DNA from 3 places in the Sulfuricella sp. genome. Region 1 is predicted to be linked to each of the others. Evidence: predicted binding sites of a transcription regulator. Region 1 holds the regulator's gene; each other region holds the start of a gene.
What was found. Region 1 encodes sigma-54, which starts transcription at its own class of promoters, with help from an activator protein. Its sites were predicted from a motif close to TGGCACNNTTCCTGCT; they were not measured.
Positions count from the first base shown of each region.

Region 2: a site for sigma-54 is predicted at 1,206-1,221, ahead of nifV (homocitrate synthase). Genes of this name have one in related genera too.
Region 3: a site for sigma-54 is predicted at 2,016-2,031, ahead of nifB (nitrogenase cofactor biosynthesis protein NifB). Genes of this name have one in related genera too.

Region 1 covers NZ_DATKTK010000032.1:7,238-11,424, forward strand. The annotation lists gene VMV64_RS06610 (PTS sugar transporter subunit IIA) at 1-26, opposite strand, end outside; gene hpf (ribosome hibernation-promoting factor, HPF/YfiA family) at 83-409, opposite strand; gene VMV64_RS06620 (RNA polymerase factor sigma-54) at 602-2,041, opposite strand; gene lptB (LPS export ABC transporter ATP-binding protein) at 2,092-2,814, opposite strand; gene lptA (lipopolysaccharide transport periplasmic protein LptA) at 2,873-3,475, opposite strand; gene lptC (LPS export ABC transporter periplasmic protein LptC) at 3,456-3,977, opposite strand; gene kdsC (3-deoxy-manno-octulosonate-8-phosphatase KdsC) at 4,063-4,187, opposite strand, start outside.
Region 2 covers NZ_DATKTK010000014.1:10,962-15,148, reverse strand. The annotation lists gene VMV64_RS03545 (CCE_0567 family metalloprotein) at 1-182, shown strand, start outside; gene fdxB (ferredoxin III, nif-specific) at 223-528, shown strand; gene VMV64_RS03535 (nitrogen fixation protein NifQ) at 531-1,079, shown strand; gene nifV (homocitrate synthase) at 1,268-2,404, shown strand; gene nifW (nitrogenase-stabilizing/protective protein NifW) at 2,583-2,924, shown strand; gene VMV64_RS03520 (electron transfer flavoprotein subunit beta/FixA family protein) at 2,938-3,780, shown strand; gene VMV64_RS03515 (electron transfer flavoprotein subunit alpha/FixB family protein) at 3,940-4,187, shown strand, end outside.
Region 3 covers NZ_DATKTK010000056.1:371,428-375,614, forward strand. The annotation lists gene nifA (nif-specific transcriptional activator NifA) at 188-1,819, shown strand; gene nifB (nitrogenase cofactor biosynthesis protein NifB) at 2,064-3,638, shown strand; gene VMV64_RS14185 (4Fe-4S binding protein) at 3,841-4,053, shown strand; gene VMV64_RS14190 (iron-sulfur cluster assembly accessory protein) at 4,064-4,187, shown strand, end outside.

The DNA.
Region 1 (4,187 bases):
GGCAGTATTCTGGCGAGGAGACTCATATCCGGCTTTGGGGCAGGGCGCGGCGGTACTTTTTCGGTTGCCGCCGCGCGATGGCTTACTCGGCGACTTGCTGGTGTTTGCCGCCGCTGCCGCGGGTCGGGCCGCCGTTCATTTCCTTGTGCTTGACGATCTGGCGGTCGAGCTTGTCCACCAGGCTGTCGATGGCGGCGTACATGTCGGCATCCTCGGATTTAACGAAAATATCCTTGCCGCTGACGTGAACGTTTACTTCGGCTTTCTGGGCCAGTTTTTCGACGGAGAGAATGACGTTGACGTCAATGACTTGGTCGAAGTGGCGGGTAACCCTGCCGAGCTTGTCGGTGACGTAATCGCGGATGGCGGGGGTCACTTCAACGTGGTGGCCGGTAACATTGAGGTTCATTTGAGGCTCCTTCGGGTTGATATTGGATGTTAAAGGGATAGAAGAGTCTATAAACGGACAACCAGAACATTCTGGCTGCACTGGCGGGCGCGCTGCTGCGTTGCCGTCCGCTTGCATGGAATGGCCATGCGGCGCGTCCAGCGTCTTGCATCGCATCCCGCCAGCACATCCATAATTGTCCAGGTTATCCATTTACAGACTCTTTCGGAAACTGACCGCGGGAATTTGCATGGACTCGCGGTACTTTGCTACGGTGCGCCGGGCAACGACGATGCCCTGTTTTGCCAGAATATCTGCAAGCTGGCTGTCGGAAAGAGGTTTTTGCGGGGTTTCTGCCGCCACCAGCTGTTTTATCAGCGCACGGATGGCCGTGGAGGAGCAGGCGCCACCGGTTTCCGTGGCGCAGGAACTGCCGAAAAAATATTTGAGTTCGAAAACGCCGCGCGGGGTGAACATGTACTTCTGTGTGGTGACGCGCGAGATGGTGGATTCATGCAGCTCGACGGCTTCAGCGATCTCTCTCAGCACCAGGGGGCGCATGGCCACTGCACCGTGTTCGAAGAAATTCCGCTGGCGCTCGACGATGGCCTGGGAAACACGCAGGATGGTCTCGAAGCGCTGCTGGATGTTCTTGATCATCCATTTCGCTTCCTGCATCTGACTCGACAGGTGCTGCCCGCTGCTATCGCGGTTGCGCCGCAGAATATCGGCGTACATGCGATTGATGCGCAGCTTGGGCATGACCTCCGGGTTCAGGGTGGCGACCCATTGCCCCTTGACCTTCTTTACCTCGACGTCGTGCTGGATGTAGCGCGTGTCCAGGTTGGCGAAGGTGGCGCCGGGGCGCGGATTGAGGCTGGTGATCAGGCTCTGGGTGGCACGCAGTCCGTCGTCGTCGAGGCGCAGCAATTTCTTCAGTTTGGTGAAATCGCGCGCAGCCAGCAGGTTAATGTGGTGCTTCGCGAGGGAAAGCGCTTGCTCTCTGTATGGAGTTTCAGGCGGAAGGGTTTCGAGCTGCAAGGCCAGGCACTCCCCCAAATCCCGTGCGCCGACACCAGGCGGGTCGAGGTTTTGCAGGTGGCATAGCGCAGTATGCAGCTCGATCGGTTCGATTTCCAGTTCGGGCGGCAACAGCGCGGCGAGTTCATCGAGGTTCTGGGTGAGATAGCCGTCTTCGTCGAGGGCATCGATCAGCAAGGCGACAATTCGCTTGTCGTGTTCGGACAGCGAAGTGAGGCCTAACTGCCAGTTGAGGTGGTCGCGCAGATCCACCGCTTCGGCACGTTGCGAAGAGTAGTCGCTATCCTCTTCGTCGTCGTGCGCAGTCCAGGGGCTATCCTGATCCCAATCGCTTTCGGTAAGGGGGGCGGGTTCAGCGGGTGTCGCGTCGGTAGCGCTGCTGGAGGTGGGCTGAGTAGAGAACTCGTCCGGCTTGCCGCCGGCATCGGCTACTTCCTCGCTTTCCGTATCGCCTGTGCTTTCCACCCGTTCGAGGAAGGGATTTTCCTGGGTGAAGGCGTCCAGTTCCTGGTCAAGTTCCAGCGTCGACAGCTGGAGCAGCCGGATGGACTGCTGCAGCTGAGGCGTCAGGGTCAGGTGTTGCGAAAGTTTGAGTTGTAGGCTGTGCTTCATGTATTTGTTCCCGGGAGAATGTAGGCACGGTTCCTGGAGCGGGTTCGCCGCTACATCCGGAAGTGTTCTCCCAGGTAAACTTTTCTTACATTTTCATTATAAACGATTTCATCCGGATTTCCGCTGGCCAGCACCTCGCCGTCATTGATAATGTAGGCGCGATCGCAAATTCCCAGGGTTTCCCGTACGTTGTGATCGGTGATCAGCACGCCGATATTCTGTGAAGTAAGGAAGCGGATGATTTTCTGGATATCGATCACGGCGATAGGGTCAACCCCGGCAAAGGGCTCGTCCAGCAGGATGAAGCGCGGCTGGGTGGCGAGTGCACGGGCGATTTCCACCCGGCGGCGCTCGCCGCCGGAGAGGGAAAGCGCCGGGTTGTTGCGCAGGTGGTTGATATGCAGCTCGTGCAGCAGATCGTCCAGGCGCTGTTCGACCTGCCCCGGTTCAAGCGTTTGCAGCTCCAGGATCGCCCGGATGTTTTCGGACACCGTCAGCTTGCGGAAGATCGATGCTTCCTGAGGCAGGTAACTCAAGCCCAGCCGGGAGCGGCGGTGGATCGGCAGGCGGCTCAGTTCTTCGCCGTCCAGGCGGATGCTGCCGCCATCCAGCGGCACCAGTCCCACCATCATGTAGAAGCTGGTGGTCTTGCCCGCGCCATTCGGCCCGAGCAACCCGACCACTTCGCCGCTGGACACATCCAGCGAAACGTTTTTCACTACCTGGCGCGATTTGTAGCGCTTTTTCAGGCCCTGGACGATCAGTTCACTCATATAAATGCAGTCCGTAGGAGCGAGTTTGGCCGCGATAGATTCGCGGGTAAGCCCGCTCCTACTCTTCTCGTGGATTGGCGATACTTTCGGCGGGTTTCAGCTTGCTGGGAGACGGGGCGGGGGCGTCGGTTTTCTTTTTCGGCTGTATCACCGTGCGAACCCGACCGCGCGGGTTGCTGGCCGTGGCGGTTTCCTTGCCTCCGATCACCTGGAAGAATTCGGTCTTGCCATCATAGGAAATATAGTTTCCATGTGCTTCATCCAGACCGCGCTTCATGCGCGCCTGATTGAAAAGCTGTACCAAATCCTTCCTCTGATCGTATTCGATGCGCAGGGCATAGCCTTCAATGTATTCGTCGTAGCCTTCGCGCTTCTGCCTGAAACTGGCCAGGTTGCCGTAAGCCGTCCCGAGCTGGAAACCTTCGGCATCCTCAGTGACCACCAGCTTATCGGCGAGGATTCGCAGCGTGCCCTGGGTGAGGATGACATTGCCTTCGTAAATGCTGATTTTCTTGGCATCATCCACAGTGGCGGTATCCGACTCCAGGTTAATGGGCTTGTCCCGATCCGCTTTCTCAGCATGAGCCCAGGGCGTGGCTACCAGCAATAATGCTGTCCACAGGCAGAGAAGGAGCGAAAGTTTAACGGTTGGGTTTTTCATAACGGCCTTTGACGCGTGAAAACAGTTTCATCACGTGGGTTTTGTTGTTCAATTCTAAACCAACGGCGTCGACATTAATACGTGCATCCCGAATGTTAACAGCCTTGTCGGTCAGCGCCAGATCCTTGTCCGGAATGACATGCAGGTAGCTGGTCGTGAGCGTCAAGGTGCTTTTGCCGTCGAAGGCATCGCGTGTGACCACGACGTTGCCTGTGAAGTAGGCATGTTCCCCCTCCTTCGACAGTAGCCCCTTGGTCGACTGGATGTGTGTCGGGGCCATCCCGCTTTCGAAGCGGGTGAAATGCGGCCTGTCGAGATGGGTGCTGTCGTCATCCGGGTAATGCAGCATCTTGGTGGCGGTCAGGGTATGCCGCGGCAGTCCGTCCATGCCCATGCGGGTGGCGGTGAAGTTTTCCACGGTATAGTCGGGGTCGTGCCGGCCGCTGCCGTCGTTTTTCGGCTGCGTCGGCTGCACCGTGCGGTCGAGCCAGAACGTCAGCATCGCCAGCAGTACCAGCAGACCAGCTGGGAACCAGAGTGTAAAGCGGTCGCGCATCAGGCCTGTCACGGGGAGATAGCCAGCAAAGTTATTTCAGATAAGGCGCCATTTGCGCCTCGAAAGTTCCCTGCGCCTGCATGATCAGCTCGCACATTTCGCGCACGGCGCCGCGCCCGCCCGCCAGTTCGGTGACGTAGTGGGCATGCTGCTTGA
Region 2 (4,187 bases), on a different contig from region 1:
CGCAGGTCAAGAAACTGAACGCCCAGGCGACCCAGCTCAAGATGGACCTGCACGATCTGTCCGAAGAGCTGCCGGTCAACTGGGAAAATATTCTCGAACTGGCGGCCCGGACTTATGGGGCTTACAAAGCGCTGGCGGATGCCCGCGCAAGATTGTCCCTCAAAGGGACCCCGACAGTCTAAGGGCTAAAGTCCTTGAAAGATCGTATGAAAGGAGCGTGAAATGGCTTTTGCGACGGTAGTAATGCCCGATGGGCGTGCCTGGATACCCAAGTTCGTCAAGGACATCAACCGGGAAAAATGCATCGGTTGCGGCCGCTGCTTCAAGGTCTGCGGGCGCGACGTGCTGCAGTTGATGGGCATGGACGACGAAGGTGAGCTGATTGCGGTGGATGCGGACGAGGATGACGACGATGAGTACGAGAAGAAAGTGATGACCGTCGCCAACGAAAAGAACTGCATCGGCTGCGAGGCCTGCGCCAAGATTTGCCCGAAGAAGTGCTACAGCCACGAAGCGCTGGCGGTTTGATCATGGGTGCGCTTCAAGCCAAGCTGATGCAGGTTGCGCAAGACCCCGCCGATCCGGCGACCCGCGCCTTCGCCGGGGCGCTGGAAACGTCGCGGGGCGCATTGCCCCAGGCGCGTCCGCTGGGCCTCGACGCAGTGGCCTTCCAGGCGCTGCTGGCGCGCTACTTCCCGGCGGCCAACGACTTGCCGGAGCTGGCGATGGAGGCCGGCTGCCTGGCTCTGCGCGCCGACGAATACGACGATCTGCTGCAACTCCTGCTCGATCACAGCAGCGATGGCAGCGACGAGACTGCCTGGCTCGCCAGCGCGGTCGCGGCGGCATGCCTGGGCGGCAACCACCTGTGGCAGGACTTGGGGCTGGCTAACCGCCAGGAGCTCTCCGACCTGCTGAAAACCCGCTTTCCTTCTCTTTACGCCCGCAACACCGGCAACATGAAGTGGAAGAAATTCTTCTACAAGCAGTTGTGCGAACGCGCTGGCGTCAACGCCTGCCGTGCGCCGAGCTGCCGGGTATGCGACGACTATGCCAAGTGTTTCGGTTCCGAAGAATAAGATTTGGCGATCCCTTGTCGCAAATCCGACAAAGCAGCTTTTTGTCGGCTTTCCACCCCCCCAGTTTTTCCGATGAATATTCTTAGTGCTTTGAAAAACAAACAAAAATTGTTGCGCTGACGATGGTGGCACAGTGCTTGCTCAAGACTGTTCATGCAACAACATTCCTGGCCTGAACGGAGAACATCATGGTGACCGTTAACGATACGACCTTGCGCGACGGCGAGCAGACCGCCGGGGTGGCATTCTCCGCCGAGGAGAAGATCGCCATCGCCCGTGCCCTGTCCGCCGCTGGCGTGGTCGAGCTGGAAATTGGCATCCCGATCATGGGCGAGGAGGAGCGCGAGGCGATCCGCGCCATCGCCGGGCTGGGCCTGAGCTCGCGCTTGATGGTATGGGGGCGGATGCAGGACGAGGACTTGCGCGCGGCGGCAGAGTGCAATGTGAACATGGTCAACCTGTCGATTCCGGTGTCCGATCTGCAGATTCGACACAAGCTGAAGCGCGACCGCGAGTGGGTGTTGCAGGCCATCCGCCGCTTTGTGCCGGCCGCCCTGGATTTGGGGATGGAGGTGAGCGTCGGCGCCGAAGACGCCTCCCGCGCCGATATCGATTTTCTGCTCAAGGCGGCGGAGACGGCCGAGTACGCAGGCGCCCGCCGCTTCCGCTTTGCTGACACGCTGGGGGTGCTGGACCCGTTCGCTACCTATGAAGTGCTGCGCACCCTGCGGGTCACCGTCGACATGGAAGTGGAAATGCATGCCCACAACGATCTTGGACTGGCCACCGCCAATACCCTGGCGGCGGTGAGGGCGGGCGCGACACATATCAATACCACGGTCAACGGCCTCGGTGAACGCGCCGGCAATGCGCCGCTGGAAGAGGCGGTGATGGCGCTGCGCCACCTGCATGGTATCGAGAGCGGCATCGACAGCCGGCGCTTTCCCGAGATATCGAGGCTGGTGGCCTTGGCCTCGGGGCGTCCGGTTCCAGCCAACAAGAGCATCGTCGGGGAAGGGGTTTTCACACACGAATCAGGCATCCACGTGGATGGGCTGATCAAGAACCGCGACAACTACCAGAACTTCGACCCCGAAGAGGTCGGACGCGACCACCGACTGGTGCTGGGCAAGCATTCCGGCAGCAGCGCGGTGATCCGGACCTATGCCGAAATGGGAATTCTGCTCGACGAGCTGCAAGCCGGCACTATCCTGGCGCGCATCCGGCAGTACGCAGGATCGGTCAAGCATGCGCCGGACGTGAACGACCTGAAGCGGTTTTATCTGGAAACCGCGGTGCGGCATCCGCTGCGCCTTGAAGTTTGACAGGGTCTGTTCATGAATAAGTTGGACAATTATGGGCGTGCTGGCGGGATGCGATGCAAGGCGCCGGGCGCGCCGCATGGCCATACCCTGCAAGCGACCGGCAACGCAGCAGCGCGCCCGCCGGTGCGGCCAGAATGTTCAACTTATTCATGAACAGACCCTAAAGGAGATTGAAGCCATGGAAATATTGATGCATGCCATGAAAAAACTATCCACCGCCGAGGAGTTCCTGGATTTCTTCGCGATCGAGTACCAGCCTGCGGTGGTGCATGTGAACCGCCTGCACATCCTGCAGCGCTTCCACCAGTACCTCAGGCAGACGCCGCTTGCGGCAGATAGCAGCGAGGACGAGGCACTCAATGCCTGCCGAAAGCTGCTGGATCTGGCCTACCGGGATTTCGTCGGCTCCAGCGCAATCAAGGAAAAAGTTTTCAAGGTGTTCCGCGATGCCGAAGGAGTGAAAACCGTGTCGGTGGAAAACATTCGTGCGGCTCTGCCGCAACGGCAAAAAGTCGCCTGACAAGGAGAAGATCATGCACATCGTCGTTTGTATCAAACAGGTGCCGGACAGCGCGCAGATTCGCGTCCATCCGGTGACCAACACCATCATGCGCCAGGGCGTACCGGCGATCATCAATCCGTATGACCTGTTCGCTCTGGAAGAGGCGCTGTGCCTCAAGGACAAGCACGGCGGCACGGTCACCGTGATCACCATGGGCCCGCCCCAAGCCGAGGCGGCATTGCGCAAGGCGCTGTCGTTCGGCGCCGACGATGCGATCCTGATCACCGACCGCGCCTTCGCCGGGGCGGATACCCTGGCGACCAGTTTCGCGCTGGCCTCGGCGATCCGCCAGATCCAGAAGAACATGCCGGTGGACATGGTGTTCACCGGCAAGCAGACCATCGACGGCGACACCGCCCAAGTCGGGCCTGGCGTGGCGAAACGCCTGGACATGCAGCTGCTGACCTATGTCTCCAAAATTGTGGCGGTCAAGCCGGAGGCCAGGGAAATCGTGGTGGAGCGGCGTGCCGAAGGCGGCGTGCAGTTGCTGAAAACCAGTCTGCCGTGCCTGGTGACGGTGCTGGAGGGCAACAACCAGATGCGCTTTGCCAACATGCCCAACATGTTCCGCGCCGCCCGCCACCCGCTCAAGCTGTGGGACAAGGACGCAGCCGGTATCGAGGATATCGCCAGGATCGGCCTCAAGGGCTCGCCTACCGTGGTTAGCAAGGTGTTCGCGCCGACGCCGAAATCGGAGCGCGCCGAGATGATCGAGGTGGAGAGCGGCGATCCCAAGGATATGGCCGTGACGGTGCTGGCCAAGATGTTCACGCGCTTCCCGGCGGTGGAAAAAGAAGTCGCCAAGCGCGCCTGAATTCTTTAACCACGAATGACACGAATGGACACGAATAAATGCCTCTTTATCGTTCACCGGGCAAGGACTCTCTGCCCGATGGCGGAGTTTTCATTCGTGTTGATTCGTGAACATTCGTGTGATTCGTGGTGAATCGCAATTAACTAAGAGGACCAAGCCATGAGTGAAGCACCGGCCAAGAAAAAACGCAAATTCGAGTTGGATCCTAAGCTCGCCGGCTACAAGGGCGTGTGGGTGTTCGTCGAGCACGAGCGGGGGCAGGTTCACCCGGTTTCGTGGGAACTGATGGGCGAGGGCAGGAAGCTCGCCGACATGCTCGGCGTGGAACTGGCCGGCGTGGTGCTGGGCGCGCCCGGCGAACAGACCCGCCGGTTCTGCAACGAGGCGATGTACCACGGTGCTGACCT
Region 3 (4,187 bases), on a different contig from region 1:
CCATGCACCATTACGTTGCTCAAATTACTGTTCTGAACTCCCGGACCGGTATCTGAAGAAAACCTGTTAATTTCCTGAACTCAAGATAAGACGCCATTCCTGACCCGTTGCTGAATTCGGAATGGCCGCTTGGCGCGAAACTTGCGTGTGCCGATATAGTCGCAGTCAATATTGTCCGGAATCGAACATGGCACAAGACACTCCATCGGTGCAATTGGTCACCATCTATGAAATCAGCAAGATCCTCGGCTCCTCGCTGGATCTGCACAAGACGCTGCGCGGCGTGCTGAACCTGCTTTCCTCGCACTTGCACATGCAGCGCAGCATGGTCAGCCTGGTGCAGGAGGACGGTGAGCTGCAGGTGGTGGCTGCGGTCGGGCTGTCGCCGGAAGAGATTCGGCGCGGCCGCTTTCTGATTGGCGAAGGCGTGACCGGGCGCATCCTGCAGAGCTGCATGCCGGCGGTGATTCCCGATGTCGCCAAGGAACCCCTGTTTCTCAACCGCACCGGCTCGCGCAAAGGCGAGGAGGTGGGGCTGGCGTTTATCGGCGTGCCGATCAAGGTGGGGCGCCGCTGCATCGGTGTGCTGGGCATGGATCGGGAGGCGGACGGGGCGGGCCGCTTCCAGGGCGATGTCCGTTTCCTTACCATGGTCGCCAACCTGATCGGCCAGAACGTGCGCCTGCACCAGAACGTGGCAGCGGAGCGCGAGCTGTTGATGCAGGAGAAGTTCCGGTTGCAAAAGGAACTGCAAGGCAAATTCAGCCTGGAAAACGTGATCGGCGTGAGCAAGCGCATGCAGCAGGTCTTCGCCGACGTGCACCAAGCCGCGCCGGGCAAGGCTACCATCCTGCTGCGCGGCGAATCCGGCACCGGCAAGGAAGCCATCGCCCGCGCCATTCACTACCTCAGCCCGCGCAAGGACGCCCCCTTCATCAAGCTCAACTGCGCTGCCCTGCCGGAGAGCCTGCTCGAATCTGAATTGTTCGGCCACGAGAAGGGAGCTTTTACCGGCGCTACCTCGGACCGCAAGGGCCGTTTCGAGCAGGCCCACGGCGGCACGCTGTTTCTCGACGAGATCGGCGACATCTCGCCGGCATTCCAGGCCAAGCTGCTGCGCGTGCTACAGGAGCGCGAGTTCGAGCGGGTCGGCGGCAACCGCACCATCCGCGTGGACGTGCGGATGATCACCGCCACCAACCGCAATCTGGAAGAAATGGTGAGCAAGGGCGAGTTCCGCGCCGACCTGTACTTCCGCATTAACGTGGTGTCGATTTTCCTGCCGCCGCTGCGCGAACGGCGCGACGATATCCCCCTGCTGCTGGAGCATTTCATGGAGAAGTTCAACCGCGAAAACAAGCGCAACTTCACCGTCAGCCCGGAGGCGCTCCACACCATCACCCAATGCAACTGGCCGGGCAACGTGCGCGAGCTGGAAAATTGCGTCGAGCGCATGGCCACCATGACGCGCGGCAACCTTATCCGCCAGTCCGACCTGCTGTGCGAGAAGGGGCTGTGTTTTTCGTCGGCGCTGAAGGACTACGGCAAGGAGCACCGGTCGATTCCGCTCGTGCCGCAGCGGCAATCCGCGCCTGAAAAGCCGACCATACCCGAAGACCTGCCGGAAGCTTATCAGGAGGCGGAAAGCGTCGGCGAGCACCCTGAAGGGCGCCAGCCGGCTTCAGAGCGCGACCGGCTGATGTGGGCGATGGAGAAGTGCGGCTGGGTGCAGGCCAAGGCGGCGCGGCTGCTTAATCTCACGCCGCGGCAGATGGGCTATGCGTTGAAGAAGTTTAATATTGAGATCAAGCAGCTGTAGCGGACCAGTAGTGTTGCATAGATGATTGGCGCTGGGATGGTGCCCCCAAGCTACAGATTCATGTGCGCGAAGCGCGCCTAATTAATTATCTTCTTGTCGCATTCTTCACTTTCCCACATCTTTTGTCGCATTCAAGACAACGCACGAGTTCCATTCATCTTCATGTTTTTAAAGTAATTAAACTAAAATAGCTACATGGCACGCTTGTTGCAGAAAGAGAAACAAAGCCAACAAGGAGCAAGCGATGCCACCAAAAGTCATTCCCATATTTGCCTCTCAGGCTGCCCAGGCTTCTGGCTGCGGCGCGAAGGGCGGTTCCGGCAAGTCCAGTTGCGGCTCCGCCGCCGGGCCTAGCGATCTGTCACCCGAGGTCTGGGCGAAGGTCAAGGATCACCCCTGCTACAGCGAGCAGGCGCACCACCACTTCGCCCGTATGCACATCGCGGTGGCGCCGGCCTGCAACATCCAGTGCAACTATTGCAACCGCAAGTACGACTGCGCCAACGAAAGCCGTCCCGGCGTGGTGAGCGAGAAGCTCACGCCGGAGATGGCAGCGAAGAAGGTGCTGGCGGTGGCGGCGGCGATTCCCCAGCTTTCGGTGGTCGGCATCGCCGGGCCGGGTGATGCGCTGGCCAACCCGGAAAAAACATTCCGCACTTTCAACCTGATCCAGAAAGACGCGCCGGACATCAAGCTGTGCCTGTCCACCAATGGGCTGGCGCTGCCCGATTACGTGCAGGCCATCGCCGACCTCAACGTGGACCACGTCACCATCACCATCAACATGGTCGATCCGGAAGTGGGCGAGCTGATATATCCGTGGATCTACTACAACAAAAAGCGCTGGAAGGGGCGCGACGCCGCCAAAATACTGGGCGAGCGCCAGATGGAGGGGCTTGAGATGCTGACCGCGAAAGGCATCCTGGTCAAGATCAACTCGGTGATGATCCCCGGCGTCAACGACACCCACCTGGCAGAGGTGAACCGGGCGGTGAAATCGCGCGGCGCTTTTCTCCACAACATCATGCCGCTGATCTCCGATCCAGCCCACGGCACCCATTACGGCCTCACCGGCCAGCGCGGCCCGACTCCGCAGGAGCTGAAGGAGTTGCAGGACAGCTGCGAGGGGAGCATGAATTTGATGCGCCACTGCCGCCAGTGCCGCGCCGATGCGGTGGGGCTGCTGGGCGAGGATCGCGGCGCGGAATTCAGCACCGACAGGATCGCGGCAATGGACGTGGCTTACGACCCCGAACCGCGCCAGGCCTACCGGGAATACGTCGAGCGCGAACGCCGCGACCAGGAGGCCGCGCGCGAGTCCGAACTCGCCGCCATGACCGGGCAGGCGGGCGGCGCCAAGGTACTGGCGGCCGTCACGACCAAGGGCGGCGGCCGGATCAACCAGCACTTCGGCCATGCCAGCGAGTTCCAGATTTACGAGCTGAGCGGCGCGGGCGCCAAGTTCGTCGGCCACCGCAAGGTAGGCGTGCCGACACGGTATCGCGAAGCGCCCGGTGCGGGAGGCGCGCCTGCCCTGCCGCCTCAGCAATATGAATTTATGGCGGACGATGAACGGCAGGGCGTGAACTACTGCCAGGGCGGCTGGGGCGAGGAAGACATCCTGGAGGATGTGACCGCCGCGATCAAGGACTGCGCCGCGGTGTTCACTTCCAAGATCGGCCTGTGCCCGCGCAAGGACCTGGCCATGGCCGGAATCGAAGTGGTGGACGGCTACGCCCATGAGTACATCGAGCCTTCCCTGATCGCCTGGTTCCGGCAGCGCATGGAAACGGCTCAGCCGGCCGTGTCGGCGGCTTGAACCAAAAATTAATTTAGCCACGGATGACCAAAAGTAGGCGCCTCTAGGCGACACGGATTTACACGGATTAAAGGCGACGATACATAACGATCCATACCCAGTCTTTAGTTGTCTGGTGATTTTGGGGTTTATCGGTGTCAATCCGTGTTCATCCGTGGCAAAGCGTTGTTAAGGTTTTTCATTTATTAAAAAGGAGAACACCATGCCTTACAAGATCATCTCTTCCACCTGCACCGCCTGCACCGCCTGCGAGCCGGTTTGCCCCAATGTCGCGATCAAGGAGAAGAACGGCACCTACATCATCGATCCGAAGAAATGCACCGAATGCGAGGGCGAAGACCCGCAATGCTTCGAGGTCTGCCCGGTAGACGGCTGCGTGGTGGTGGATAAAAGTTTGCCGCGCTACGCGGCTTGAGGAGAGCAGCATGAACGTCACTATCGCGATTCCGGCGGAAAATTTCATCCGCCGCATGATCCGCTTCAACGGCGGTGCCGGCTCCGGATTCAGGCTGGTGCTGAAGCCCGGCGGATGCTCCGGGATGGACTACG